Regions from separate parts of the Streptomyces sp. GL_141 genome, predicted to be linked through region 2. Evidence: riboswitches for the same ligand, from Rfam matches in the RefSeq annotation. Region 2 holds a riboswitch; the other holds the start of a gene.
The links. A riboswitch is a leader RNA that binds a small molecule or an ion and turns the genes downstream of it on or off. The one in region 2 is predicted to bind glycine.
Positions count from the first base shown of each region.

Region 1: it holds a riboswitch for glycine, as region 2 does, so the genes downstream of both, gcvT (glycine cleavage system aminomethyltransferase GcvT) here and gcvP (aminomethyl-transferring glycine dehydrogenase) in region 2, are expected to answer to the same signal.

Region 1 is NZ_CM174402.1:2,494,645-2,508,749, reverse strand. It holds gene AC3IX6_RS10520 (flavodoxin family protein) at 1-593, shown strand, start outside; gene AC3IX6_RS10515 (MFS transporter) at 605-1,861, opposite strand; gene AC3IX6_RS10510 (winged helix-turn-helix transcriptional regulator) at 2,000-2,881, shown strand; gene AC3IX6_RS10505 (hypothetical protein) at 2,965-3,219, opposite strand; gene AC3IX6_RS10500 (hypothetical protein) at 3,246-3,428, shown strand; gene AC3IX6_RS10495 (AMIN-like domain-containing (lipo)protein) at 3,457-3,975, opposite strand; gene AC3IX6_RS10490 (SsgA family sporulation/cell division regulator) at 4,069-4,476, opposite strand; gene AC3IX6_RS10485 (hypothetical protein) at 4,702-5,016, opposite strand; gene AC3IX6_RS10480 (L-serine ammonia-lyase) at 5,323-6,705, opposite strand; gene AC3IX6_RS10475 (APC family permease) at 6,877-8,526, opposite strand; gene glyA (serine hydroxymethyltransferase) at 8,692-9,948, opposite strand; gene gcvH (glycine cleavage system protein GcvH) at 9,963-10,343, opposite strand; gene gcvT (glycine cleavage system aminomethyltransferase GcvT) at 10,442-11,557, opposite strand; glycine riboswitch at 11,742-11,845, opposite strand; gene AC3IX6_RS10455 (AAA family ATPase) at 12,015-12,701, shown strand; gene AC3IX6_RS10450 (enhanced serine sensitivity protein SseB) at 12,787-13,497, shown strand; gene AC3IX6_RS10445 (enhanced serine sensitivity protein SseB C-terminal domain-containing protein) at 13,565-14,105, shown strand, end outside.
Region 2 is NZ_CM174402.1:7,192,927-7,207,031, reverse strand. It holds gene AC3IX6_RS32130 (hypothetical protein) at 38-658, shown strand; gene AC3IX6_RS32125 (DUF5999 family protein) at 928-1,134, shown strand; gene gcvP (aminomethyl-transferring glycine dehydrogenase) at 1,206-4,091, opposite strand; glycine riboswitch at 4,290-4,388, opposite strand; gene AC3IX6_RS32115 (PRC-barrel domain-containing protein) at 4,508-4,873, shown strand; gene AC3IX6_RS32110 (DNA polymerase IV) at 5,385-7,469, opposite strand; gene AC3IX6_RS32105 (MerR family transcriptional regulator) at 7,637-8,302, opposite strand; gene AC3IX6_RS32100 (bifunctional nuclease family protein) at 8,483-8,956, opposite strand; gene ftsR (transcriptional regulator FtsR) at 9,064-9,837, opposite strand; gene AC3IX6_RS32090 (FHA domain-containing protein) at 9,857-10,396, opposite strand; gene AC3IX6_RS32085 (DUF881 domain-containing protein) at 10,880-11,770, opposite strand; gene AC3IX6_RS32080 (small basic family protein) at 11,776-12,108, opposite strand; gene AC3IX6_RS32075 (DUF881 domain-containing protein) at 12,105-13,007, opposite strand; gene AC3IX6_RS32070 (sugar phosphate nucleotidyltransferase) at 13,141-14,105, opposite strand, start outside.

The DNA of each region.
Region 1 (14,105 bases), 4.7 Mb from region 2:
GTCAGGGTGTCCAGGTCGAGGTACTCCGGGCAGTGGACCTCGACATCGCGACCGGCGTCTGGCCGGACATGACGGAGCACGGCTGGGAGACCGACGAGTGGCCGGTCATTTACTCGAAAGTCATGGCCGCAGACATCCTCACGCTGGCTGGGCCCGTATGGCTGGGTGACAACTCCTCGGTCATGAAGAAGGTGATCGAGCGCCTGTACGCCTGCTCGTCGATCCTCAACGAGCTCGGCCAGTACGCCTACTACGGTCGCGTGGGCGGCTGCCTGATCACCGGCAACGAGGACGGCGCCAAGCACTGCGCGATGAACGTCCTGTACAGCCTCCAGCACCTCGGATACGTCATTCCGCCGCAGGCGGACGCGGGCTGGGTCGGCGAGGCCGGCCCGGGCCCGTCGTACCTCGACCCCGGCTCCGGCGGGCCGGACAACGACTTCACGAACCGCAACACGACCTTCATGACCTGGAACCAGCTCCACCTGGCGAGGATGCTCAAGGACACCGGCGGCATCCCCGCCCACGGAAACCAGCGCTCCGAGTGGGACGCCGGCTGCCGCTTCGACTTCGAGAACCCCGAGCACCGCTGAGCTCGGTCCCGTCAGATGAGGTCGCGGTGGCGGCCCACCTTGGTGGAGAAGAGGTAGAGCGGGGGCAGGAGGGCGGCGGCGCAGACGGTCCAGAGCGCGGTACGGGCGCCGAAGTGGGTGGCGAGGAGGCCGGCGGTGAGCGCGCCGAGCGGCAGCGCGCCCCAGGAGACGAAACGGACCGTGGCCATCACGCGGGACAGCAGTTCCGGGGGCGACTGCGTCTGCCGGTAGGTGCGGGTGGTGATCGATCCGATGACGGTGCCGAAGGCGAAGCCGGCGTTGCCCAGGGCGAACCAGTACGCGTCCCCCGCCGACGTGGTCAGCGGGGCGAGCAGGAGCAGCGCGCCGCCGGCCAGATCGGCCAGGATGATGCCCCGCGCGGTGCCGAGGCGCGTGGTCACGCGGACCGCGACGGCGGCGCCGGCGAGCGCGCCGACCCCGTCCATGGCAAGGACGAGACCGAGCTGCATGGAGTCGAGGCCGGCTCCGCGGACCAGGTAGAGGGGGGTGAGGGTGACGAGGGCCGCGCCCAGGAAGTTGGCGGCGGTCGCCCAGATCATGCAGGGGCGCATGACCGGGTGCTTGGTGACGTACCGCCATCCAGCGCGCATCAGCCGCAGCGCGCTCTCGTTGGTGCGGGGCGCGGGGCGGCTCTCGGGGAGGGTGCGCAACAGCACGGCGGAGGCCACGTAGCTGGCGGCGTCCACGACGATCGCGCCGACCGGGCCCGTCACGCCGATCAGGACGCCGCCGAGGGAGGGGCCGCCGGTGTCGGTGACGGCGTGCGTGCCCGACATGACGCTGTTGCGGGCGGCCAGCTGCCGGGCCGGGACGACGGCGGGCAGGAAGGTCGAGTTGCCGATGTCGAACAGCACGGTCGCCGAGCCGGTGACGAGCGCCGCGAACAGCAGGTGCGGATACGTGAGCGTGCCGATCCACCAGGCGAGCGGCAGCGATCCGAGCGCCGCGAACCGTACGAGGTCGAGCGTGACCTGGAGTCGGCGCAGCGGCACGCGCTGCGCGAGGACGCCCGCCGGGAGGCTGAGCAGCAGCCAGGAGACCTGCCCGGCGGCGGCGAGCAGGGCGACCTGGAAAGCGGTGGCGTCCAGAACGGTGAGGGCGACGAGCGGCAGGGCGAGGGCGGTGACGGCGGTGCCCGCGCCGCTGACCGTGGTGGCGGCCCAAAAGCGCCAGAAGACGCCCGGCGATGAGGTCTCCCGTTCGTCGTCGCGTCGGTCGTGCTCTTGGATCGCCTGTGTTCCGCTCATGCGGAGCCCACCCCCGGGTCTTGTTAGTCTCTTTTGGGAACTCACTCGTTCCAGGTGAGTTTCTATCCAGAACTGACCTCATGGCGCAAGATGGTTCCGGCGAACGGCCGCCGTGCGCGCAGAAGCGGAGACGTGGTGATGAGGTCGATCCCCGAGCGGGACGCCGCCTGCGCGATCGCGCAGGCCGCGGCGGTGGTCGGCGACTGGTGGAGCCTGCTCCTGATCCGGGAGGCCGCCCGGGGGCACCACAAGTTCGACGCGCTCCAGGAGGAGCTGGGCATCTCCCGGAAGGTGCTCGCCGAACGCCTGGCGCACCTGGTGGAGACGGGGGTGCTGGAGAAGGTCCCGTACCAGGAGCGGCCGACGCGGCACGAGTACCGGCTGACCGAGAGTGGCCGGGGGCTGCTGCCGGTCCTGCTGTCGATGCAGGACTGGGCCGACCGCTGGCTCCTCGGCGACGGCTCTCTCAGCGGCACCGCCGGCGAGACGAGCGCGGAGGCGCGGCGCGTCGCGGATCTGACGGGCCGGCGGCTGCCGCGCCTGCGGCTGCCCGGCCACCGGGACGGTGCGCCGGTTGACCCGGTGGCCGACAGCGTGGCCACCGTCCTGTTCTGCTATCCGGCGACCGGGAGCCCCAGCCCCCTGCCGGAGGGCTGGTCACGCATCCCCGGCACGGTCGGCTGCACGCTGGAGAACCGGCTCTTCCGGGACGCCTACGAGGACTTCCGCGCCGCGGGCGCGGAGGTGCGCGGCGTCAGCACCCAACGCCCCGACGAACAGCGCGTGTTCGCGAGCCAGGAGGGCATCCCCTTCACCCTCCTCTCCGACGTTGACCTCCACCTCGCCACCGCCCTGCGCCTGCCCGCCTTTCGCGCCGGACAACTGCTGCGACTGAAGCGGACCGTGCTGGTCATCGACCGTGACGGCGCGGTGCGGCACGCGCGCTTTCCGGTGACGGACATCCCGGCAGCGGTGAACGAGGCGCTGGCCGAGGTGCGGCGCCTGGCCGCGGAGAACTGACATCGCGTCGTCGAGGGGCCTCCACGCTCTCCCCGGACGGCAGAGCCGATCCCGCCGTATCGATGGTCCTCCGCTGAAACGGTCTAGCTCTGCTTCTTGGACTCCAGCCACTCCACATAGTTGTGCGAGGTATTGTTGCCCTGCTTCCCCGGCGAGATTTTCATGATCGCCTGGTTCTTCTCCGGGTTCCCGGTCAGGTACGCCTCGGTCAGGACGTACGGCAGGCCATCCACACGGAAGCGGATGCTTCCGTCGGGGTAGGCGCTGACGCGAATCCTTCGGCCGTCGGGAAGTGTGACGTCTTCGGTGAAGTGCGCCTTGACGGGCTGATCGGCCATACGGACCTCCAGGTCGTACAGGCTCAATGGAGCAGCCAATCTACTGGCAACACCCGATCCTCCAAGGGCAGTTCGGCCGGCGAGCCTTCGTGTGGACGCACCTGGCCGCCCTGCTCAAGCGGTCCGGCGGGATGCCGGCGCACGGCAACCGGCGCTCCCTGTGGGACGCGGGCCGCCGCTTCGACTTCCCGAACCCCGAGCACCGGTAGCCGGGCCCCGCCTCCCGCCGGCGCGTGCTCAGCAGACGTTCGGGTGCGCGACGTCCAGGACGAAGCGCTCCGGGGCGTGCAGCTTGAAGGAGGAGTAGGCGGGCTTGGTGTCGAAGGCGGCCCCGAAGGTGACGTACCCCTCGTAGTCGCCGGTCAGGGCGATGCCCTTCAGCTTGGGCAGGTAGATCTTGAGGAGCTTGGGCCCGAGGTAGACGTTGCGGCCCGCTTCGTCGTGCCCGGCGGCGGGATGCAGGCGGATCTCCAGGAAGTACCGCCCGGCCAGCGGGACGGGCTTGCCGGAGCCGTCGTAGACCAGCTTCGGGACGGGGGTGACGGTGACCTCGGGTACGTACCCCTGCAGGTCGACGACGATCCGGTCGTACGTGCAGTGCCCGCCCCAGCGGGCATTGACGACGAGCGGGGTGGCGGTGGTGGTTGCGGTGGCGGTCGTGGCTGCGGCGGCGGCCGGGGCGGCGAAGGCCAGGGTGGCGGCGAGCAGTGCGCCCAACCCCAGTGCGGTGGCCTGCCGGCGGCGTGGACGGTTCATTGCGTCCCCTCGATTCCGAGAGACGGGGAACGGTGTCACCCGGGAAGACGCGCCCGGTACGGCCGCGGTTGCACCGGGTTCTCCGGATTCGCGTCAGCTCGGCAGGAGGGCGCTCAGCTCGGCGTCGAGGTCGTAGTGCCGGTGCTCCTGGCCGCGCGGCACCAGCTCGGTCAGCCGGCGGCACAGCGCCTGTACGTCCTTGGCCCGGGCGGACATCACGCACGACTGCTCGCCGTTGCTGAAGGCGAGGAAGACCCGCGGCTCGGTGCCCTTCCAGCGCGGCCACACCTGTATGTCGCCCTCGCCGGTGGCGCAGACCTGGCCGTCGAGCAGCAGGTCCCGGGAGAAGACCCAGCGGGCGAGGTGCATGCCGGCGCCCTCGAAGTCGAGGGCGATCTCGTAGGGCCGCTCGGTGCGGTACACGAAGACGCCCCGCACCGGGACCGGCGCGGGCGCGGCCTCCAGGCGGAGCGGGAGGACGCGGTGTTCGGTGCCGGTCATGCGGGCGCCTCTCTCTCGGGGTGGGGTCTCGCCGGCGCACGCGCGACATGCCCACCCGGGCAAGCTAGCCCACCTCCGGGCCCCCTTCCCGCGGCCAAAGGTCCCGTCTGGGCGGGCCGCTCGACCCGACTTCGCCCGGCTCCGCCCGACGCGCCGAGCCCCGCCCTCCGGGGGGAGGGCGGGGCTCGGTGGAAGGGCGTGACCGGGGCGGGGCCCCGGCCGGAACTACGGGAGCGGGTTGTAGATGAAGGACTCGTGCGCGTTGGACTGGCCGATCGCGGTGAAGCCCGAACCGTTGGCCTGGGCGCCGTTGTTCTGGTTGGAGGCGCCGAAGCCCGAGGCGACCTGCTGGGCGGTGGAGGAGTTGCCGGTGTTGCTGCCGCCGACCCCGCTGCCGAGGACGCCGGCGAGGGCCGCGTTCGACGCGGTCCCGGCCGCACCTGCCCCGTTGTCGGCCTGGGCGACGCCGGAGAGGAGCGCGAAGGCGAGGGGGAGCGATGCGGCGGCCGCCATCACGCGGATGCTGCGGGTGCTTGCCATGGTTCAAGTCCTCCAGATGAGCAAAACGGCTGTGGTCCAAGACGGTTGGCCGAACCGCCGGGGGTGTGGACGCGACGTCGTGCCCCCACCCTGGCGCACGTGATCATCAAGAAACCAGCCCAGACTGCCTTGTTCCCCCTCAAGCGTGATCAACTTCCCGCCAAACCTCATATACCCCCCAATCTCGAACGAAGTTACTGGCGTAACCCACCTGCCCGGCACGGGAAGCGGCAGGGGAAACGGACCGGCGAACGACGAAGGCCCCGACGTGACGCGTCGGGGCCTTCGTCGGTCAGACGGTGCGGGTCAGCACTCGATGACGTTCACCGCGAGGCCGCCGCGGGCGGTCTCCTTGTACTTGACCTTCATGTCGGCGCCCGTCTCCTTCATGGTCTTGATGACCTTGTCGAGGGAGACCTTGTGGCTGCCGTCGCCGCGCATCGCCATCTTGGCCGCGGTGACGGCCTTGACCGCCGCCATGCCGTTGCGCTCGATGCAGGGGATCTGGACGAGGCCGCCGACCGGGTCGCAGGTCAGGCCGAGGTTGTGCTCCATGCCGATCTCGGCCGCGTTCTCGACCTGCTCCGGGGTGCCGCCCAGGACCTCGGCCAGCGCGCCGGCCGCCATCGAGCAGGCCGAACCGACCTCGCCCTGGCAGCCGACCTCGGCGCCGGAGATCGAGGCGTTCTCCTTGAAGAGCATGCCGATCGCGCCCGCGGCGAGGAGGAAGCGGACCACGCCGTCCTCGTCGGCGCCCGGCACGAAGTTCATGTAGTAGTGCAGGACCGCCGGGAGGACGCCCGCCGCGCCGTTCGTCGGGGCGGTGACGACCCGGCCGCCGGCCGCGTTCTCCTCGTTGACCGCCATCGCGTAGATGGTCGCCCACTCGCTGCGGTGCATCATCGGGTCGCCCTCGGTGCGCAGCTGGCGCGCCGTGGAGGCGGCCCGGCGCTTGACCCGCAGGCCGCCGGGGAGGATGCCCTCGCGGGACATGCCGCGGGCGACGCAGGACTGCATGACGCGCCAGATCTCCAGGAGGCCCTCGCGGATCTCGTCCTCGGTGCGCCAGGCCTTCTCGTTCTCCAGCATCATCGAGGAGATCGACAGGCCGGTCTCGTTCGCGAGGCGCAGCATTTCGTCACCGCTGCGGAAGGGGTACTTCAGCGGGGTGTCGTCGAGCTTGATCCGGTCCTCGCCGACCGCGTCCTCGTCCACGACGAAGCCGCCGCCGACCGAGTAGTACGTCTTCTCCAGCAGCGGGGTGCCCGCCTCGTCGTACGCGAAGAGCGTCATGCCGTTCGCGTGGTACGGGAGCGAGCGCCGGCGGTGCAGGATCAGCTGGTTCGGCTCGTCGAAGTCGATCTCGTGGCCGTCACCTATTTCCGTGCCCAGCAGGCGCAGGCGGCCCGTCTGGCGGATGCGCTCGACCTCGGCGTCGGCGGTCTCCACGTTCACGGTGCGGGGCGAGTGGCCCTCCAGGCCCAGCAGCACCGCCTTGGGGGTGCCGTGGCCGTGCCCGGTGGCTCCGAGGGAGCCGAAGAGCTCGGCGCGGACCGAGGCGGTCTGGGCGAGGACGCCGTCCTTCTTGAGCCGGGTCACGAACATGCGCGCGGCGCGCATCGGTCCGACGGTGTGGGAGGAAGAGGGACCGATGCCGATGGAGAAGAGATCGAAGACGGAGATGGCCACGGTTGCGGACTCCTATGTCTGCTCGTGGGTGGGAAGCGTGGGCAGGAGGGGTGATCGGTTCGATCAAGGCTGATCGGGTCGATCGGGGCGATCTGCGGATTTTGTCCGGCAGCCGAGCTTAACGCGGTGAGGTGAACGGCTCGGCCGCCGGACGGGTCGGGAGGGGGGCGCTCAGGCGTGGGTCAGTTCGCGCTCCGGTGCGTCTGCCGGGTCGGCGTCCCCGGCGGGGGCGTCCAGGACCGGGTCGGGGCCCGGCAGGCCCGCGTAGTGGGCCTTGACCCCGGACCGTACGGCCCAGAAGTAGAAGCCCAGGGCCGAGAGGCCCACCAGGGCGATGTCCACGCCGCCGGGGATGATCCCGTGGCCGCCGAATTCCTTGCTGCCGAGCGCGGACAGGGTGCCCAGCCACAGCAGGAAGACGATCATCCACCAGGCCGGTGCGAACTGCTTGGCCAGGTTCTTCTCGCCCTTGCGCTTGAGCACGACGGCCGCGATCGGGGCGGCGACCAGGGTGAGCAGCACCACCTTGCCGGTGTCCGGCCACTTGGACCAGTACAGGGCGCAGGCGGCGAAGGCGAAGGTGATCGGGCAGAGGATCCGGGCCGCCGGGAGCCGGAAGGGGCGCGGCAGCTCGGGCTTGGTCTTGCGGAAGACGCCGACCGCGATCGGGCCGATCAGGTACGAGACCACCATCGCGGCCGAGACCACGCTGGCCAGGGCCTCCCAGCTGTGGCCGACGGTGACCAGCAGCAGGATCGAGAAGCCGAGGTTCAGCCACATCGCGGGACGCGCGGTGCCGTACTTCGGGTGGACCTCGCGGATCTTCTTCGGGAAGAAGCCGGTGTCCGCGAGGTTCTGCGCCATGTACGAGGCCGAGGCCACGTTGCCGATGTTGGCGCCGGACGGGGAGATGAAGGCGCCGAACTGGAGCATCGTGACGACCCAGTGCAGCATCAGCATCTTGGCGAGGTCGGCGAACGGCGAGGAGAAGTTGATGCCGCTCCAGCCGCCGGCCTCGGCCAGCTTCTCCGGCGGGACGCCGCCGATGAAGGCGATCTGCAGGGCCAGGTAGATGACCAGGCCGAGGGAGAGCGCGCCCACCAGGGCCAGCGGAATGGCGCGGCCGGGGTTCTTGGCGGCGCCGCCGAGGTTGACGACGGCCTGGAAGCCGTTGAAGGCGAAGACCACGCCGGAGGTGGTGACGGCCGTCATGACCGCGGACCAGCCGTTGGGCGCGAAGCCGCCGTGGTCGGTGAAGTTGCCCGTGTGGAAGCCGGAGGCGATCAGGGCGATCACGGCGAGCACCGGGATGGCGAACTTGACCAGGGTGAGCAGGTTGTTCGCCTTGGCGAGCAGCGCGACCGACCAGTAGCAGGCCAGCCACAGCGCCACGGTCAGGAACAGCGCCATCGCCATGCCGGAGGTGGTCAGGCCGCCGTTCTCGACCAGGCCCTTGGCCCAGCCGAAGTTCCAGGAGGACATGTACTGCGTGCCCGCGATGGACTCGATCGGGATCAGCGCGGCGATGGCGATCCAGACCGCCCAGCCGGTGATGAAGCCCAGCACCGGCCCGTGCGAGATGGTGCCGAAGCGGGCCATCGAGCCGGGCAGCGGGTAGGCGGCGCCCACCTCCGCGTAGGACATGGCGATCATGCCGATGAAGACGGCACCGATGACCCAGGCGACGATCGCCGCGGGTCCCGCGACGGCGGCCGCCTGGCCCGCCCCGAAGAGCCAGCCCGATCCGAAGATCGAGCCGAGCCCGATCATGATCAGGGCGAAGAGACTGAGTCCCTTCTTGTTCGCTGCGCTCATGTCCATGGGGTGTGCTGTCCGTCCTGCCAGGGGTGCGGTCGTTCCTTATTCGGAGCCTATTTGCCATTTATTGGATGATTCAGCGGCAATAGGTCGCATCCGCCTGGGGCTTTGGTCATGAAAGGGGCCCGGCCCTGTGCACAACAAGACCGGGCCCTCCCAAGCCGGTGCCTAGAGCGACGGGTACAGCGGGAACTTCGCGGCGAGCGCGGAGACGCGCGCCTTCAGGTCCTCGGCGTCGTAGGCGGGCTTCAGCGCCTGCGCGATGATCTCGGCGACCTCGGTGAAGGCCTCGGCGTCGAAACCGCGGGTGGCCAGCGCCGGCGTACCGATCCGCAGACCCGAGGTGACCATCGGCGGCCGCGGGTCGTTCGGGATGGCGTTGCGGTTGACCGTGATGCCGACCTCGTGGAGGCGGTCCTCGGCCTGCTGGCCGTCCAGCTCGGAGTTGCGCAGGTCGACCAGGACCAGGTGCACGTCGGTGCCGCCGGTGAGGACGTCCACGCCCACGGCCTTGACGTCGTCCTGGACCAGGCGGGCGGCGAGGATCTTCGCACCCTCCAGGGTGCGCTCCTGGCGCTCCTTGAACTCGGGCGAGGCCGCCACGAGGAAGGAGACGGCCTTGGCCGCGATCACGTGCTCCAGCGGGCCGCCCTGCTGACCCGGGAAGACCGCGGAGTTGATCTTCTTGGCCAGCTCCTGCGTCGACAGGATGACACCGCCGCGCGGACCGCCGAGGGTCTTGTGCGTGGTGGTGGTCACGACGTGGGCGTGCGGCACCGGGTTCGGGTGCAGGCCCGCGGCGACCAGACCGGCGAAGTGCGCCATGTCGACCATCAGGTACGCGCCGACCTCGTCCGCGATGCGGCGGAAGGCGGCGAAGTCCAGCTGGCGCGGGTAGGCGGACCAGCCCGCGACGATCAGCTGCGGCTTGGACTCCTTGGCGAGGCGCTCGACCTCGGCCATGTCGACCTCGCCGGTCTCGTCGACGTGGTACGGGACCACGTTGTAGAGCTTGCCGGAGAAGTTGATCTTCATGCCGTGGGTCAGGTGACCGCCGTGGGCCAGGTTCAGGCCCATGATCGTGTCGCCCGGCTTGATCAGCGCGAACATCGCGGCCGCGTTGGCCTGCGCGCCCGAGTGGGGCTGCACGTTCGCGGCCTCGGCGCCGAAGAGCGCCTTGATGCGGTCGATCGCGATCTGCTCGACCACGTCGACGTGCTCACAGCCGCCGTAGTAGCGGCGGCCGGGGTAGCCCTCGGCGTACTTGTTGGTCAGGACCGAGCCCTGGGCCTCCATGACGGCGACCGGAGCGAAGTTCTCCGACGCGATCATTTCCAGGGTGGACTGCTGGCGCACGAGTTCGGCGTCGACGGCGGCGGCGACGTCCGGGTCGAGCTCGTGGAGGGGAGTGTTCAGTACAGACATCAGGGTTCCCTGGGTCAGTTGCCGGCGGTGAGCTTGGCGTACTCGTCGACGGAGAGCAGGTCGGCCGGCTCCTCCGTGACGCGCACCTTGAAGAGCCAGCCACCCTCGAACGGAGCCGAGTTCACCAGCGCCGGGTCGTCGATGACGTCCTGGTTGGACTCGACGATCTCGCCGGTGACGGGGGAGTACAGGTCGCTGACCGACTTGGTCGACTCCAGCTCGCCGCAGGTCTCGCCCGCGGTCACCGTGTCACCCACCTCGGGAAGCTGGGCGTAGACGACGTCACCGAGCGCGTTGGCCGCGAACTCCGTGATGCCGACCGTCGAGACGCCGTCGACGGCGTCCGACAGCCACTCGTGCTCCTTGCTGAAACGCAGCTGCTGGGGGTTGCTCATGACCTGATTCTCCTGGATGCGGGGGAGTGGATACGAACGGTGGTCCTGCGGACCGGCGCGACGCGCCGACCGGTGGTGCGACGCGGTGCGGTGCGGGGCTACTTCTGCCGCTTGTAGAACGGCAGGGCCACGACCTCGTACGCCTCATGCGTACCGCGAATGTCCACGCCGACGCCGGAGGTGCCGGGCGCGGCGTGCGCCGCGTCGACGTACGCCATCGCGATCGGCTTGCCCAGCGTCGGGGACGGGGCGCCCGAGGTGACCTCGCCGACGACCTGGCCGTCGAAGGTCACGGAGAAGCCCGCGCGCGGAACGCGGCGGCCCTCGGCGATCAGGCCGACCAGCTTGCGCGGCGGGTTGGAGGCGGCGCGCTCGGCGGCGGCCTCCAGGGCGGCGCGGCCGACGAAGTCGCCCTCCTTCTCGAACTTCACGACCCGGCCCAGACCCGCGTCGAACGGGGTGAGGGAGGTGGTCAGCTCGTGCCCGTACAGCGGCATGCCCGCTTCCAGGCGCAGGGTGTCGCGGCAGGACAGGCCGGCCGGGACCAGGCCGACGCCCTCGCCCGCCTTGGTCAGCGCCTGCCACAGCTCCACGGCGTGCTCGGGGGCGACGAACAGCTCGAAGCCGTCCTCACCGGTGTAGCCGGTGCGCGCGATGAGCGCGGGCACCCCGGCGACCGTGCCGGGCAGGCCGGCGTAGTACTTCAGCCCGTCCAGGTCGGCGTCGGTGAGGGAAGCGAGGATCCCGGGGGACTCCGGACCCTGCACCGCGAGCAGCGCGTACGCGTCGCGGTCGTCGCGGACCTCGGCGTCGAAGCCGGCGGCGCGCTCGGTGATCGCGTCCAGGACGACCTGGGCGTTGGAGGCGTTCGCGACGACCATGTACTCGGTCTCGCCGAGGCGGTAGACGATCAGGTCGTCGACGATGCCGCCGTCTTCCTGACAGATGTGCGTGTAGCGGGCGCGGCCGACGCCGACGGTGGAGATGTTGCCGACCAGCGCGTAGTCCAGGACCTTGACGGCCTCCGGGCCGGTCAGGGTGATCTCGCCCATGTGGGAGAGGTCGAACAGACCGGCCTTGGTGCGGACGGCGTTGTGCTCGTCGCGCTCGCTGGCGTACCGCAGGGGCATGTCCCAGCCCGCGAAATCGGTCATGGTCGCACCGAGCGAGCGGTGCAGCGCATCGAGGGCGGTCAGGCGGGGGGCAGTGCTCATGGGTGTGGCTCCCGGGTCCCAGGGCATGACATGACGAGGAGGAGTTCCTCCCCATCTGTCATCGGAACCTGAGAGGTTCGCCGAGAGTTCCCCGCTTCCAGGGGAAGGCCTTCGACTTGCACCTTGGGTGGAGCCGTCGCCGGAGCCCTTACGGGCGGTGGCGCGGCTCGCTTTTCAGATCTGCCTCATCCACGCGGTACGGGGCCTGAGAGATTCAAGGGAGGTACTTGCTCCTTCGGCGCCCGGGCACCGCCTTGCGGCGTGCCGGGACTCTCCCGCGCGGATTCAAGCGGCCGGTATGCAGTTAGGTGTCCAGATGGCGCACATCATTGCACGAGGTGCGGCCGAATGGGGGAGGGGGTCCGTAAGCGGAGCGGAACCGGATGCCCCGGATTACCGTCTCTTTACACTCAGGGGGAACGGGTCCAGGTGACCCGGCGCGGGGGAGGCGAACACGGTGCGGAGATTCGGAGTACTGGCGGCGACGAACACCGCGGCTGTCGACGGTGCGGTGGACGGCGTGCCGTCGCAGCGCGGCGTCGTACGGGATCCGGCGGCGGCCGGGGCGACGGGGGAGCCCGGAGCGGTACGGGACCTGCGCGGGGCCGAGGGCCCGCGACGGCTGCGCTTCGCCGCCGGGGACGTCGTGGTGGTCTCCGGACTGCCCGGCGGCGGCAAGAGCACCCTGATCAAGCGGGCCGCGGAGGGCGGCGGCATCGACTCCCAGGACGCCCGCGAGCGGTGGGAGCGCCGGATGCCGGCCGCCCTGCCCTACGCGGTGTACCGGCCGGCGGTCCGCATCGCGCACTACTGGGGCCTGTGGCGGGTGCTCCGCTCCGGGGCCCCGGCCGTCGTGCACGACTGCGGTACGCAGAGCTGGGTCCGGGCGCTGCTGGCCTCGGCGGCCCGGCGGCGCGGCCGCGCGCTGCACCTGGTGCTGCTGGACACCACCCCCGAGGAGGCCCGGGCCGGGCAGGCCGCGCGGGGCCGGGGCGTCTCGGCGTACGCCTTCGCCCGGCACCGGGGCGCGGTGGCCCGGCTGCTGCGCGAGGCCGAGGCGGGCCGGCCGCCGGCCGGCTGCGCGTCGGTGACCCTGCTGGACCGCCCGGCGGCGTCCCGGCTGACGTCGATCGGCTTCCTCTAGCGGCGGGCGGGCGGCCCCCGGCCCGGGTGTCGCGGGCGCCCGTTAATCTCGGGTCGAGACCAAGGGCAAGCGAGCGGAGACGTACATGTGGCCGGGTAACGAGCTGGAGCAGGTGCTCGGGGCGGCGCTCGGACAGGCGGACGCCGGGGGGCGGATCCTCGAGGTCCTCGGGCGGAGCCACCTGTGGATCCCGCTGCCCGGCGGGGTGAACAGCCTGAGCCTGCCCACCATGGAGATCGACGGCGCCGCGTACGTGCCCGTCTACAGCTCCGAGGAGCAGTTCCGCGCCTGCGCCGGACCCGCCATGGACTTCGCCGTCGCCCCCGCCGTGGACTTCGCCCGGGGCCTGCCCCCGCAACTCGGCCTCGCGGTCAACCCCGAGGGATCCGTCGGCGTGCCCCTGCCCCCGCCGGCCGTCGCGGAGCTCTGCCGCACCGGCCGCAGCCCGCTCGACGGCCCCGCCACCGGCGGCCGGGTCCGGCTCTACGAGCCCGACTGGCAGGAGGACCCGGTCGAGTTCCTGGCCGCCGCCGCGGAGGAGTTCCGGGCCACCGGAGTCGTCGCGGCCGCGCACCGCTGCCTCGCCAGCGTCGAGGGCGGCTCGCCGGAGCTGTACATCGGCGTCCACCTGGTGGGATGGGAGCCCGGCATGCGAAACGCCCCGATGGACGCGCTGGGCCGCGCCCTGACCCGCGTACCACCGCCCTGGCCGGTGCAGTTGATCCTGCTCGACGCGGCCGAAGACCCGGTCGTCGACTACATACGTGAGCGCGTACGCCCCTTCTACCTGCCGTAGTGACGCTTAAGCTGGTGGCCGACACGCGTGGACGACGGGCGGACGAACAGACGAAGAGGGGTACCGGGTGAGTGCGTCAGGCACGGCCGCGGTCGGGCAGGTCGAGCACATGCTGCGCCAGGTGACTCCGGGGCGCTACGAGAGCTACGAGTCTCTCCTGCACGCCCTGGCCGAGGGACGGCTCTGGATGCTCCTCTGGCAGGGGCAGCCCGGCTCCCCGGAGGCCCAGTACGGCGGCATGGAGGTCGATGGCCTCGGGTACGCGCCCTGCGTGACCTCCCCGCAGGAGCTGGCCGCCAGCGGCTGGAACCGCGGGTACGAGGTGGTCACCGGCCGGGACATCGCCCGCGCCCTGTACCCCGACCGCTGGGGGCTGTGGCTCAACCCGCACGCCCAGGGCGGCGGCGTCGGCCTGCCCTGGGCCGACCTGCGCCGGATCGCCACCGGGCTGGACCGGATGCCGGCCGGCCCGCTGCGGCTGTCCGAGCCCGCCATCGAGCTGCCGCAGTTCTACGGGCTGCTCACGCAGCACGCGCACCGCACGCCCGCCGTGCGCTCGCTGCGCCGCGCCTGGGTGCAGCCCGCGCTGGGGTCCCCGTACCTCGCCG
Region 2 (14,105 bases):
CCGTTCCACAGGTCTCCCAAGCGAGAGGCGACCCATCATGCCGCTGCACGTCCCTCCGGCTCCCGCGCCCGCCCTGCGCAGCGTCCTCGCGGCCCTCGGTTCCCCCACCGCCGTCCACGAGGCGCACACCCCGGCCCTGCGCTCCCTCCAGGGACCGATGACCGCCGAACTGCCGCTGCCCGTCCACGTCCTGGACCGGCTGCACATCTCCGGCCTGACCGCCGGCGGCAGGCCGCCGCGCACCCGGCTGACCGGCTGGCGGTTCCTGATCCGCAGCGGGGACCGTTACGTCGCGGCGGCCGACACCCGGCTGACCCCGGACGGATGGGCCTTCTCCCACTTCTTCGAGGGCCCCTACGTCGCCGCCACCGAACGCGCGCTGCGCCAGGCCGAATCGCTCGGCAAGAACTACCAGCCGCGCCTGCTGTCCGTACCGGAGCTGTACATGCTGACCCTGTGGCTGCACGGATCCGTGGGCGCCGATGCCTCCGCCGGCCTGCCGGCCGCCGCCGACCTCCTGGTCCCCCTCGCCCCCGCCCCGCCGGGCATCGCCGCCTACCGCCCGCACCCCGTGTCCGAGCTGCTGCCCGTACTGACCCACCGGCTCACGCCGACGGCTCCCCCGGTGCCGCCCTCCATGGCCGCGCCGGCCGCCTGAACCGGCCCCTGGCCGGTTCTGCCCATTCGGCCTAGCCCACTCGGGCCCCCCGTGAACCATCCGAAATGACAGGGGAGTTGAGCTGAACCGCCCGCACGGGTGATGCGTCATCAATCTATGAGGACAGCTGCCGGGAAATCCCTCCGGACACCGTGCCGTGGGGGAACACTGGGGACTCTGACCGAGCCAAGTCGTTGATACGGGGGGCGGCCATGAACAACGCATCGAGCCGCAGCACACAGACCACACCGCAGCGAAAGAACGCATCCATGTGCCAGCACAAGCCAGCATGCCCGTCCGCCGACTCCGCCGATCGGGAGGCCGCGCACCCCGTGGCCGTTCACCCGGAACAGGGCTGGAGCCTGCTGTGCAACGGCGTCCTGCTGTTCGAGGACACCGGTGAGCTGCTGCCGGACGGCCAGATCATCGCCCCGCACCGCCCGCTCGCGGCGACGCAGGTGATGAAGGCGGCCTAGCCGACGACGGAAACGAAAGGGGCCGGCCCAGGAGAGAACTCCCGGACCGGCCCCTTCGTCACGTCACTTCATCAGTTGTCGTACTCGTCCAGCGGCGGGCAGGAACACACCAGGTTCCGGTCGCCGAAGGCACCGTCGATGCGGCGCACCGGCGGCCAGTACTTCTCCGCGGCCGACACCCCGCCCGGGAAGACGGCCTCGTCGCGGGTGTACGGGTGGTTCCACTCGCCGCCCAGCGCCGCCGCCGTGTGCGGGGAGTTGGCCAGCGGGTTGTCGTCCACCGGCCACTCGCCGCCCGCGACCCGCTCGATCTCGGCGCGGATGGCGATCATCGCGTCGCAGAAGCGGTCGATCTCGGCGAGGTCCTCGGACTCCGTCGGCTCGATCATGAGCGTGCCGGCGACCGGGAAGGACATGGTCGGCGCGTGGAACCCGTAGTCGATCAGGCGCTTGGCGATGTCGTCGATGCTCACGCCCGTCGCCTTCGACAGGGGGCGCATGTCGATGATGCACTCGTGCGCGACCAGGTTGCCCGGGCCGGTGTAGAGCACCGGGTAGTGCGGCTCCAGGCGCTTGGCGATGTAGTTGGCGCCGAGCACCGCCACCTGGGTGGCGCGCTTGAGGCCCTCGCCACCCATCAGGCGCACGTACGACCAGGAGATCGGCAGGATGCCGGCCGAGCCCCACGGAGCGGCCGAGATCGGGCCGACGCCCGTCTCGGGACCGGCGGTCGGCTGGAGCGGGTGGTTGGGCAGGTACGGGGCCAGGTGCGCCCGGACACCGACCGGGCCGACGCCCGGACCGCCGCCGCCGTGCGGGATGCAGAAGGTCTTGTGCAGGTTCAGGTGCGAGACGTCGCCGCCGAAGTGACCCGGCTTGGCCAGGCCCACCAGGGCGTTGAGGTTGGCGCCGTCCACGTAGACCTGGCCGCCGGCGTCGTGCACCTGGGCGCAGATGTCGGCGACGTGCTCCTCGAACACACCGTGCGTGGAGGGGTACGTGATCATCAGCACGGCGAGCTCGTCGCGGTACTGCTCGATCTTGGCGCGCAGGTCGTCCGCGTCCACCTCGCCGTCGTCGGCGGTCTTGACGACGACCACCTTCATGCCGGCCATCACGGCGCTCGCGGCATTGGTGCCGTGCGCGGAGGACGGGATCAGGCAGACGGTGCGCTGCTCGTTGCCGTTCGCCCGGTGGTAGGCGCGGACGGCCAGCAGGCCGGCGAGTTCACCCTGGGAGCCGGCGTTCGGCTGAATGGAGACCTTGTCGTAGCCGGTGACCTCGCAGAGACGTTCCTCCAGCTCGGTGATGAGCGTGAGGTACCCCTCGGCCTGCTCGACCGGGGCGAAGGGGTGCAACTGGCCGAATTCGGGCCAGGTGACCGACTCCATTTCGGTGGTCGCGTTGAGCTTCATGGTGCAGGAGCCCAGCGGGATCATGCCGCGGTCCAGCGCGTAGTCCTTGTCCGAGAGCTTGCGCAGGTAGCGCAGCATCGCGGTCTCGGAGCGGTGCTGGTGGAAGACCGGGTGCGTCAGGTACTCGTCCGAGCGCAGCAGGCCCTCGGGCAGCGCCTCGGCGGTGCTCGCGTCCAGCGCCTCGATGTCCGCCGTGACGCCGAAGGCGGCCCAGACGGCTTCGACGGTGGCGCGCAGGGTCGTCTCGTCACAGGCCATGGAGACGAGGTCGGCGTCGACCTGGAAGAGGTTCACGCCACCCTCGCGGGCGGCGGCCACGACCTCGGCGGCCCGGCCCGGAACCCGGACGGTGAGGGTGTCGAAGTAGGAGCCGTGCACGACCTCGACCCCGCCGGCCGTCAGGCCCGCGGCCAGCAGGCTGGCGTAGCGGTGGGTGCGGCGGGCGATCGTCCGCAGCCCGTCCGGGCCGTGGTAGACGGCGTACATGCCGGCCATGACGGCGAGGAGCACCTGCGCGGTGCAGATGTTGCTGGTGGCCTTCTCGCGGCGGATGTGCTGCTCACGGGTCTGCAGCGCCAGGCGGTAGGCCTTGTTGCCGTCCGCGTCCACCGAGACGCCGACGAGGCGGCCGGGCAGCGAGCGGGCGTGCTTGGCCTGGACGGCCATGTAGCCGGCGTGCGGTCCGCCGAAGCCCATCGGGACGCCGAAGCGCTGGGTGGTGCCGACGGCGATGTCCGCGCCCAGCTCGCCCGGCGAGGTCAGCAGCGTCAGGGCGAGCAGGTCGGCGGAGACGGCGACGATGGCGCCGAGCGCGTGCGCCTGCTCGATGACCGGCTTGATCTCCCGCACGGCGCCGGAAGCACCCGGGTACTGGAGGAGCACGCCGTAAACGCCGCGCTCGGCGATCTCGGCCGGAATCCCCTCGCTCAGATCGGCGACGACGACCTCGATGCCGATCGGCTCGGCACGGGTCTCGATCACCGCGATGGTCTGCGGCAGCGCGTCGGCGTCGATGAGGAAGACGTTGCCCTTGGCCTTGCCCACGCGGCGGGCCAGGGTCATGGCCTCGGCGGCCGCCGTGCCCTCGTCGAGCAGGGAGGCACCGGAGGTCGGCAGGCCGGTCAGCTCGGCGACGACGGTCTGGAAGTTCAGCAGGGCTTCGAGGCGGCCCTGGGAGATCTCCGGCTGGTACGGCGTGTACGCCGTGTACCAGGCCGGGTTCTCCATGACGTTGCGCAGGATCACCGGCGGCGTGAAGGTGCCGTAGTAACCCAGCCCGATCATCGGAGCAAGGACCTGGTTGCGGTCGGCGAGCTCACGCAGCTCGGCGAGCACCTCGGCCTCGGTCCGCGCCTCGGGCAGGTTCAGCGCGGCGGTGGTCTTGATCACATCCGGCACCGCGGCTGCGGTGAGCTCGTCCAGGGAGCCGTAGCCCACATGGGCGAGCATCTTCGCCTGCGCCTCGGCATCCGGGCCGATGTGGCGCTGCTCGAAGGGGATGCCTCGCTCCAGCTGGGAGAGCGAAATGCGGTTGGCGGTCATGTACGGAGGCCTCCTGGTCGTACGACCTGCGAGGGGCACCACGGCGCGGGCACCCGGACGGCCTCCCCCTCTGTCATCACAACCTGAGAGCTTCACCGGGCCGCGCGGGGATCGCCCACGAGGACCGGCTTTCACCGTCGGTGAGGAGAGGGACCGGCACTGCGCGCCCGGTACCCGCCCCTGCTTTCCAGAGTGGCCTCACCACGTGCGGTACGTATGCCTGAGAGATTCCGGGGAGGATTTGCTCCTTCGGCGCCTCCGTCTCACTCACTCGGAGGACTCTCCCGCACAGGGTCAACAGCCGTCACCCAGCCTACCAGCGAGGATCTGCGGCCCTCCCTCGAGTGGCCCCCTCTCCGGAAATGCACTTTTGTAGTCATTACGGAGGAGTTGCGCCCCAATGGAGGGACCGGACCGTGCAGACCGACATCGATCCCCGCAGCCTGATCGGCCGCAAGGCGTTCGACCGCAATGGCACCAAGATCGGCACCGTCGACGAGGTCTACCTCGACGACGCCACGGGCGTCCCGGAATGGGCCGCCGTACGCACCGGACTCTTCAGCCGGGACGCCTTCGTCCCGCTGGAGCCCAGCGAGATGGTGGGCGACACCCTGCGCGTGCCCTTCGAACGCTCCCTCATCAAGGACGCCCCCGACTTCGGCGTCGGCCGCCACCTCTCCCCCGAACAGGAGCTGCAGCTCTACCACCACTACGGCCTGGACCTCACCCTCCCCACAGACTTCCAGCACGACTTCGGCCACAAAACCCCCGACACCCCCTGACCCCGCCCACCCACCAGCCCCTCCGACACCTGACACCCGAAGGTCCGGGACCGGCCCCGAGAACCCAAGCCCCAGGGCCGACGCTCGAGAACCAAGGGTCCAGAGCCCGGCCCGACCAGCCAAGCCCCGGGGGCGGCGCTCGAGTACCAAGGGTCCAGAAACCAGCCCGACCAGCCAGGCCCCGGCCCTTGAGAACCGACGGTCCAGAACCCAGCCCGGGGAGGCGGGGCCCGAGGGCCGGCGCTTGAGGACCGGGGGTCCGGGGGTCCGGAGGCCGGCCTGAGGAGCCGGGGCAGGCCCCTGGGAACGGCACCGCACATGGCGAGGGGTCCGGGCGGAGCCCGGGGAACGGTGGAAGGGCGGGTAGGGGACAGCCCCGCAGGGCCCGGCCCCTCCCACCCATCCCCCGCACCAGACCTCGCCCCGCCCAGCCGCACCAGAGCGCGGCGCACACTGCCGGCCGCAGCCGGACAGCGCGGCGCTGCGGAACGGCAGGACGTCCCAACCAAACTCACTCCGAAGCCGTCGAGCCCCCGACTCCCACAGCCTGGTCCCCGACCAGCGGCATCGGATCGGACGGCTCCAGCTCGGGGTCGTCCACCAGAAACGTACGCACCCGGCCCGGCTCGGATCCGGGCTGCTCGAACCGTACGGTCACCCGCCCGACCCCGCTGCCCTGCACCCACCCGGGCCCGTACACCGCATGCCGCACATCACTCCCGGCCACCCACCGCCGCTCAACCAAACCCCCGAGCCCCGGCCCAGCGACCGCACCCTGCCCGTACCCAACGCCCTGCTCCTGCCCGTGCAGATCGCCCTGCCCCTGGCCAACGCCCTGGCCCTGCCCGGCCCCGGAACCCTGCCCCGGCCCGGCAACCTCACCCTGCTCCTGCCCGTACAGGTCACCCTGGCCCTGGCCAACGCCCTGCCCCTGCCCCTGCCCCTGCCCCTGCCCCTGCCCCTGCAGGTCGCCCTGGCCCTGCCCAACGCCCTGCGCCTGCCCCGACAGGTCGCCCTGACCCTGCCCAACGCCCCGCGCCTGCCCCTGCGCGCCACCCTGGCCCTGCCCAACGCCCTGCGCCTGCCCCGACAGGTCGCCCTGACCCTGCCCGGCGCTGTCCTCTCGGCCCGCCCCGGAACCCCTGCCCGGCCCAGTCAGCTCGCCCTGCCCCTGCTCAGGGCCCTGCTGAGCCGGCCCGCCGCTCTCCCCCAGCCCCGACCGGGACCCCTGCCCCGGCCCGCCGCCCTCAGCCTGCTCCTGCCCAGCCGCCTGCCCCTGGCCCGCCCCGGCGACCCGGCTCTGTCCGGCGTGCTCGCCCGGCACCGCCGCAGCGGGGACGCCCTGCCCGGCACCCTCGGCCTGCCCCGGCCCGGCACCCCGCCCCCGGGCCGGACCCTCAGCTCCGGCCGCAGGTCGCCCCACACCCCCGCCAGACGGCAAGGCCGCCTCGGCACGATCCGCACCCGCGGCAGCGCCAGCCGCACCACCGCCACCCACCCCCGCCCCAGCCCGCGCAGCCATCGCATCGGCGAAAGCGAAGAGGTCCTCCTGCGTGTAGTCAGCGAGCCCCGTCACCCCCACCCCCAGCAGCCGCACCCCGCCCGTGGTGTCCACCGCCTCCAGCAGCCGCGCCGCCGCCTCCCGCACGACCGCGGGGTCGTCCGTGGGCCCCCGCAGGGTCTCGGAGCGGGTCAGGGTGGAAAAGTCGTACCGCCGGACCTTGAGCACGATCGTCCGCCCCGAGTGCCCCGACCCGCGCAGCCGCTCCACGCAGCGGTCCGCGAGCCGCTGCACCTCGTTGCGGATCCGCACCCGGTCGTGCAGGTCGACGTCGAAGGTGTCCTCCACCGACACGGACTTCGCATCGCGTTCGGCGACCACCGGCCGCTCGTCCACACCCAGCGCCATCCGGTACAGCCCGACCCCGTGCGAGCGCCCCACCATCCGGACCAGCTCGTCCTCACCGGCCTCCGCCAGCTCCCCCACGGTCGTGATCCCGGCCCGCCTCAGGTGCTCCCCCGTGGCCGGCCCCACCCCGGGCAGGGTCCGTACCGACATCGGTGCGAGGTGCGCCCGCTCCGTGCCCACCTCGATGAGCAGCAGCCCGGCCGGTTTGGCCTCCTCGGAGGCGACCTTGGCCAGCATCTTGGACCCCGCGAGCCCCACCGACCCGCTCAGCCCGGTCGCGGCGGCGATGTCGGCCCTCAGCCGCTCCCCGACGGCCCGCGCGGTCTCCGCGTCGAAGGCGACGCCCCCCGCCTCCAGGTCCACGAAGGCCTCGTCCAGGCTCAGCGGCTCCACGAGGGGGGACAGTTCCCGGAGCATCCCCATGACCGTGTCGCTGACCTCGCGGTACAGACTGAAGCGCGGAATCAGGCACGCGCCGTTCGGGCAGAGCCGCCTCGCCTGGGCCATCGGCATGGCCGAGTGCACCCCGAAGCGCCTGGCCTCGTAGGAGGCGGTGGCGACGACCCCGCGCGGCCCGAGCCCGCCGACGATGACGGCCTTGCCGCGCAGGCTCGGCTTCGACGCCTGCTCCACGGAGGCGTAGAAGGCGTCCATGTCCAGGTGCAGGATGGTCGGCGCGGCTCTCACAGCTCCGATGCTGCCCTACACCACTGACAATCGGCCCGAACCCGGCCCACCGCCGACCCCGGCCCACCGCCGGGGCCGGTCGGACCACCGGGGCCGGACGGACCGCTCAAAGCCGAAAGGCCGGCCGATCAGACGACCGGCCGGCCACACGACTGGCGCAAAGCCCCTCAGACGGCCCGGTTCCTCCGGGCGGCCAGCTCATCGGCCGGGTTGTGCCCGACCACCGTCTCGCCCGTGTCCACGCGCTCCCCGTGCAGCTGCGACAACGCGTTCTCGACATCGCGCCAGACCACGCCCACGGCGATGCCGAAGACACCCTGGCCACCCTGGAGCAGGCTGACGACCTGGTCGGGCGAGGTGCATTCGTACACGGTGGCGCCGTCGCTCATCAGCGTCATCCGCTCCAGGTCCGAGAAACCCCGGTCGCGCAGGTGCTGCACGGCGGTGCGGATGTTCTGCAGCGCCACCCCGGTGTCCAGGAAGCGCTTCACGATCTTGAGGACGACCACGTCCCGGAAGCTGTACAGCCGCTGCGTCCCCGACCCGTAAGCGGGGCGCACCGTGGGCTCCACCAGCCCCGTGCGCGCCCAGTAGTCGAGCTGCCGGTACGTGATGCCGGCCGCGGCACACGCCGTCGGCCCCCGGTATCCGACCTGCTCGGGTGCGGACTCGCCACCCACCGACTCGACTGACCCCACCTGCCCCACCGAACCGACCGGCGCGGGCTCCGGCTGACGGCGCGCGGAGTTCACCGCACCACCGTGCAGCGGGTACGGCCCACCGTCACTCCGTGCGGGGATGCCCCCGGTCATACCGTCGCCCGTGACTCTCACGCCGACCCTCCGTCCTTGACCTGCCACCTCGAAGGTAGGCAGTCACCAGGGGTGCGTCAACGATCGCCACACTCGGCACGCCGAGTGATAATCACCCTGAGAGTGGTTTCCCGTACCCCATTGCGGGGAAAGGCTACTCGAATGGGCTGAAATATCCGGGAGGACGGCGCGACCTGCGCCTCACTGCGGGCCGGTGCCGAAGTCCTCTGGCGAGATCTGGTCGAGGAACTCGCGGAACTTCTCCACCTCGTCCTCCTGCTCGTCCGGGATCGCGATTCCGGCGTCGTCGAGCACGCCGTCGCTGCCGAAGATCGGCGTCCCGGTCCGCAGGGCGAGCGCTATGGCATCGGAAGGCCGCGCGCTCACCTCGACTCCGCTGGCGAAGACGAGCTCCGCGTAGAAAACACCCTCCCGCAGATCCGTGATCCGGACTTCGGTGAGCTCCTCGCCGATCGCCTCCAGCACGTCCTTGAAAAGGTCGTGCGTCAGCGGCCGGGCAGGGGCCATGCCCTGCTGCGCGAAGGCAATGGCGGTCGCCTCCCCTGGTCCGATCCAGATGGGGAGGTACCGGTCGCCTCCCACTTCACGCAGGAGCACGATCGGTTGGTTCGAGGGCATTTCCACCCGGACACCCACAACGTCGAGCTCGTTCACACAGCAACCCTAGGACCTGCTCGGCAGGTTTGGGTAGTCGGGCTCCCCCAAGCCTGCCCCGAAGCCCCTCCGAAGTCGCCCGAAGTGGCCCGAAAACCCCTCGGGAATCAGTGCAGCCGGACCCCGAGAGCAGTTTGTACGAGGGCCTCGTGCAGCCGTACGGAGAGCCCCGCGAGCTCCTTCATGGTGGCCTCCGCATGGGCCCTGGTCTGCGGATTGCGGTGCCGGCGCAGCGGTGATACCACCTGTTCCACCAGACCGGCCTCCCGGTCGGCGGCGGCCTTCATCGCCCGCAGGTGGCGCGGCTCCAGACCGAATCGGCCGAGATCGGCCACCAGACGGGCCACGGTGACGGCCTCGGCGTCGAAACCGCCGCCGGGCGCCTCGGCGATGAGTCCGTACGACTCCCACTCCACGAGCTGGACCTCATCCACCTCCGCGGCGGCGATCAGCTCGGCCCGGCCCACCCGGGCCACGGTGGGCCGCTCCCGGCCCACCTCGCCGTAGAGGGCGACGGGGCTCGCGGGGTCGACGGACTCCCCGTGCGCCGTGGGCGCCGGGATGCGGATCTGCTCACCCCGCGCGAGCGCGTCGAGCTGCTCGCGGATGACCTTCAACGGAAGGTAGTGGTCGCGCTGGAGCCGCAGGACGTGGGCGAGGCGCTCCACGTCGTCGGTGCTGAACTTGCGATATCCGGAAGGTGTGCGCCGGGGCTCGACGAGCCCCTCCGCCTCCAGGAAACGGATCTTCGAGATCGTGACTTCGGGGAACTCGTCACGCAGCATCGTGAGCACCGTTCCGATGCTCACCAGCCGCACGCCCGAGGAGGCCGTACCGGCGGCGCCGCTCTTGGCGGCACCGCCTGCCGGGATACGCAGCATGGGACCTTCCCTTGAAGGGTCAGTGCCCCCGCAGGCTCGCGTAGAAGACCAGCCGGTACTTGCCGATCTGCACCTCGTCGCCGTTGTGCAGGGCGACGGAGTCGATCGGTTCACGGTTCACGTACGTGCCGTTGAGGCTGCCGACGTCGGCGACGGTGAAACCGTCGTGGCTCCTGCGGAACTCGACATGGCGCCGGGAGACGGTGACGTCGTCCAGGAAGATGTCGCTCTGCGGGTGCCGGCCGGCCGTCGTCAGCTCACCGTCCAAGAGGAACCGGCTGCCGGAGTTCGGGCCGCGCCGCACGATCAGCAGGGCGGAACCCGGGGGCAGCGCTTCCACCGCGGCCTGGGCCTCGGGGGACAGCGAGGACGACACGTGCGTCTGTCCCGACACCTCGGCCTCGTAGGCCTCCAGGCCCGAGATCGAGATGGTGGACGTGGTCTCCGAGGCTCGCTCCGGCGTCAGACCCGCCCGCAGCGGCGCCCCGCAGTTGGAGCAGAACCGGCTCGCCGCATCGCTGCGGTGCCCGCACCTGCTGCAAATCTGCTCGGCCGACATGGACGGCTCCTCGCGCCGCGGCTGCCCCGCGGAGGCATTGGTGGCATACGGGTCGGGGGCAAACCCTCCACCCGTACTTGAGGTTGATGGTTCACCGAAACCTATGCGTCCGGTACCGGCAGGGTCAACAGTCGACGCGCCGTGCGCGCCCGAAATGTCACCCGCTCCGGCGACCTCGTCGCGGAAGAGCGGCCGGTCGCCCTGCCCTTCCACGTCTCCATGCCCCGCGCGGTGCCTGGCCGCACCGCTTTCCTCGCGGTTCTTCTTGCCGAACAACTTCTCAAACAACTTCACGGGCGATTCCCCTTGACCGAAACAGACCCGCCCGTGGGGCAGGACGAACTCCGAATGCAACACCTGCCGACCCGGACATACTTACAACGTCCGTAACCATCAGACAGTTTCCACCACGCACCGCGACTTCGGTGCGTCGACCCCCCGCAGGCATTCGCCCGCGTGAGCCCGTCTCCCGCACCTCCCGCATCACGACGATGACGACCGAGCGTAGTCAGGCTGCTTCGCAGCCCGCAAGGCATCCACAACGATCTTCGCCGGACGTGTGACGCTGACGACGGCCTGCTCCTTCTCCAGCGACTGGGCGACGCCACCGGGAATGTTGAGCGCCGGCTCCAGGTCCTGCGGCTTGCCGATCACCTTGAACTCGTAGGGCTGTGTGATCTTCTTACCGTCGATCGCGACCCCGTCCTCCTCGTCCGAGAAGTACGAGTCCGCCACGATCCGCACCCCGTTGATCTGGATCGCCTCGGCCCCGGCCGCCCGCAGCTCCTGAAGGGTGTCCAGCAGCTTGTCCGACTGCACCTGGCCCTTGGGGTCCGTGATCTTCAGCACGATCCCCGGCCCCTGCGCGGCCACCGTACCGGCCAGGATCCCGAGTTGGCGCTCCTTCTCCACGGTCTGCTTCCGGGCCTCCTCGGCCTGGTTGGAGCTGCTCTCCAGCTCCCTGCGCTGGTCCTCGAGCTTCTGCTTCTCGTCCTCCAGCCGCTTGGTCCGGCCGTCGAGCTCGTCGAGGATCCGTACGAGGTCCTCCTGACGGGCTCCGCGCAGCGCGCTGGAGTCACTGTTGGACCGTACCTGGATGGCCAGACCGAGCCCCAGGACGAACAGCAGCACCGCGACGATCAGTTGGGCACGGCTCACCCGCGGCGGCCACAACCCGGCCGCCAGCCGCTGCCGCCCGGTCTGCTCGGGGACGCTCTGCTCCGGCGGCCCGGCCGGCGCGTATCCGGTGGGCGCGGCTCCGCTCTCCTCCGGAACCCGCTCCCCGGCCCCGGCCGACGGCTCCAGCGGAGGCTGCGCCTTCGGCCGCTGGGACGCGGCCCCGGGCTCCTCGGGCGGGGTGTCGTTCGTACTCATCGGCCTCACGCCCGGAACACGTGCCGGCGGATGGCCGCGGCGTTGGAGAAGATGCGGATGCCGAGGACGACGACCACACCCGTGGACAGCTGTGAGCCGACCCCCAGCTTGTCGCCGAGGAAGACGATCAGCGCCGCCACAACCACGTTCGACAGGAACGACACCACGAAGACCTTGTCCACGAAGATGCCGTCCAGCATCGCGCGCAGGCCTCCGAACACCGCGTCCAGCGCCGCGACCACGGCGATCGGCAGATAAGGCTCCACCACGGCCGGCACTTCGGGCCGGACGAGAAGTCCGACCACCACTCCGACCACGAGGCCCAGTACCGCGATCACGATGCACCCTTCTGCTGCTCTGCTGCTGTAGCCGTACGTACGGTCAGGCTCGACGCGGCCGGAAGGCGCATCTCGGCCTCGGAGGACAAGGAGTAGCGGATGCCGTAGTTCTCCTGCAGCACGTGCAGGTACTGGCCGTCCGCGGAGTCCTGGAACGCGGTCCCGAGGCGCTTCTTGTCGCCGATCGCCAGTACTTCGTACGGGGGCACCAGCGGCCTGTTGTCGACCAGTATCGCGTCACCCGCGGCCCGGATCGCCGAGAGCGACGTCAGCCGCTGCCCGTTGATCGAGATCGCTTCCGCCCCCGACTGCCACAGTCCGTTGACGATCTTCTGCATATCGCGGTCGCGGAGCCGCCCGGTGTCCGAGAAGCCGGCGCTCTCGCGCGGCTGCGAGCCGTCTCCGGTCGTCGAGCCCTTCGCGTCGTCCACCGTCAGCTTGATCCCGGGCCCGTGCACCTCGGTGGCCCCGGACAGCAGCGCCACGAGCTGGCCCTGTTCCCCACCGTGCTGCTTGAGGGCCTCGCGCTGCCGGGCGGCGACGGTGTCCCGCAGCCGCTCGATGTCCCGCTCCAGGCCGTCCGCGCGTGCGTCGGCCCGCTCGACCCGGTCGATGAGCTCGTGACGCTCCTTGGCCAGCACCGGCGCGGTCGCCCGCGCCTGCGCGGCGCCCAGGGTGACGACACTGGCGGCGAGCACGAGCCCTGCGGCGAGACCCAGTTTGGCCTTGAGGGTCCGCGGCAGGCCGGAGGTGCCCTCGGCCTCACGCCGGGCCGAGGCCTCCGCGTAACCCTCGTCGAGCGAGTGGTCCATCACGTGCGTCAGCAGCGACATGGAGGCGTCCGGCCGCGCGGGAGGTGCCGAACTGCGGTTGTGGGGCGGCTGCGACATGCCGCACATCGTCGCATGTCGGCGCCGCTCCCACCGAATGCGGACGCCCGGTGGACCGGCCGGGGCCTACGCCCCGCCCGCTCCACCGGACCTTCGGCCCCGCGCCGTTCCGTTCCGGCCTAGGCCCTGCCGTACGGGCCCCTCAGTGCCCGGCGCCGTCCACCACCGCTGCCCAGCCGTCCAGCAGCGCCTGCGCGGACGCGTCGTCGGGCCCTTCGGCCCACAGGTGGGTGACCGCCTCCGCCGGATCCGGCAGCACCAGCGCCCAGCGCCCGTCGGCCTCCACGACCCGTACCCCGTCGGTGGTGTCCACCTGCCGGTCCCCGGCCGCCTCCACGACCCGCCGCATGACGAGCCCCTTCACCGCCCACGGGGTCGGCACGTCCCGCTTGAGCACGTGCGCCCGCGGGATCCGGGCATCGATCTGGCTCAGCGTGAGCTGTGTCCGCGCCACCAGCCCGATCAACTGCACGAAGGCGGCCGAGCCGTCGAAGACGCTGCTGAACTCCGGGACGATGAAACCGCCCCGCCCGTCACCGCCGAAGATGGTGTTCTCCGCCCGGCCCACCCGGGTCAGATCGTCCGGCGAGGTAGTCGTCCACTCCACCTGGGTCCCGTGGTACGCCGCCACCTGCTCGGCGATCCGGGTCGTGGTCACCGGCAGCGCCACCTTGCCGCTGCGCTTCTCCGCGGCCACCAGGTCGAGCAGCACCAGCAGCGCCCGGTCGTCCTCGATGATCCGGCCGCGCTCGTCCACGAGGGAGATCCGCTCGCCCACCGGGTCGAAGCGCACGCCGAAGGCGGCCCGCGAGGACGCCACGATCTCCCCGAGCCGCACCAGCCCCGCCCGCCGGGACTCGGTGCTCTCGGTGGGCCGGGACTCGTCGAGTCCCGGGTTCACGGTGAGGGCGTCCACCCCGAGCCGGCCCAGCAGGCTGGGCAGCACCAGGCCGGCGCTGCCGTTGGACGCGTCCACGACCACCTTGAGCCCGGAGTCCGCGACCCCGGTGGTGTCCACGCGCCGCAGCAGCGAACCGGTGTAGGCGTCGAAGACGCTTCCCGGGAACTGCAGGTCACCGATCTCTCCGGGGAACGCCCGCCGGTACT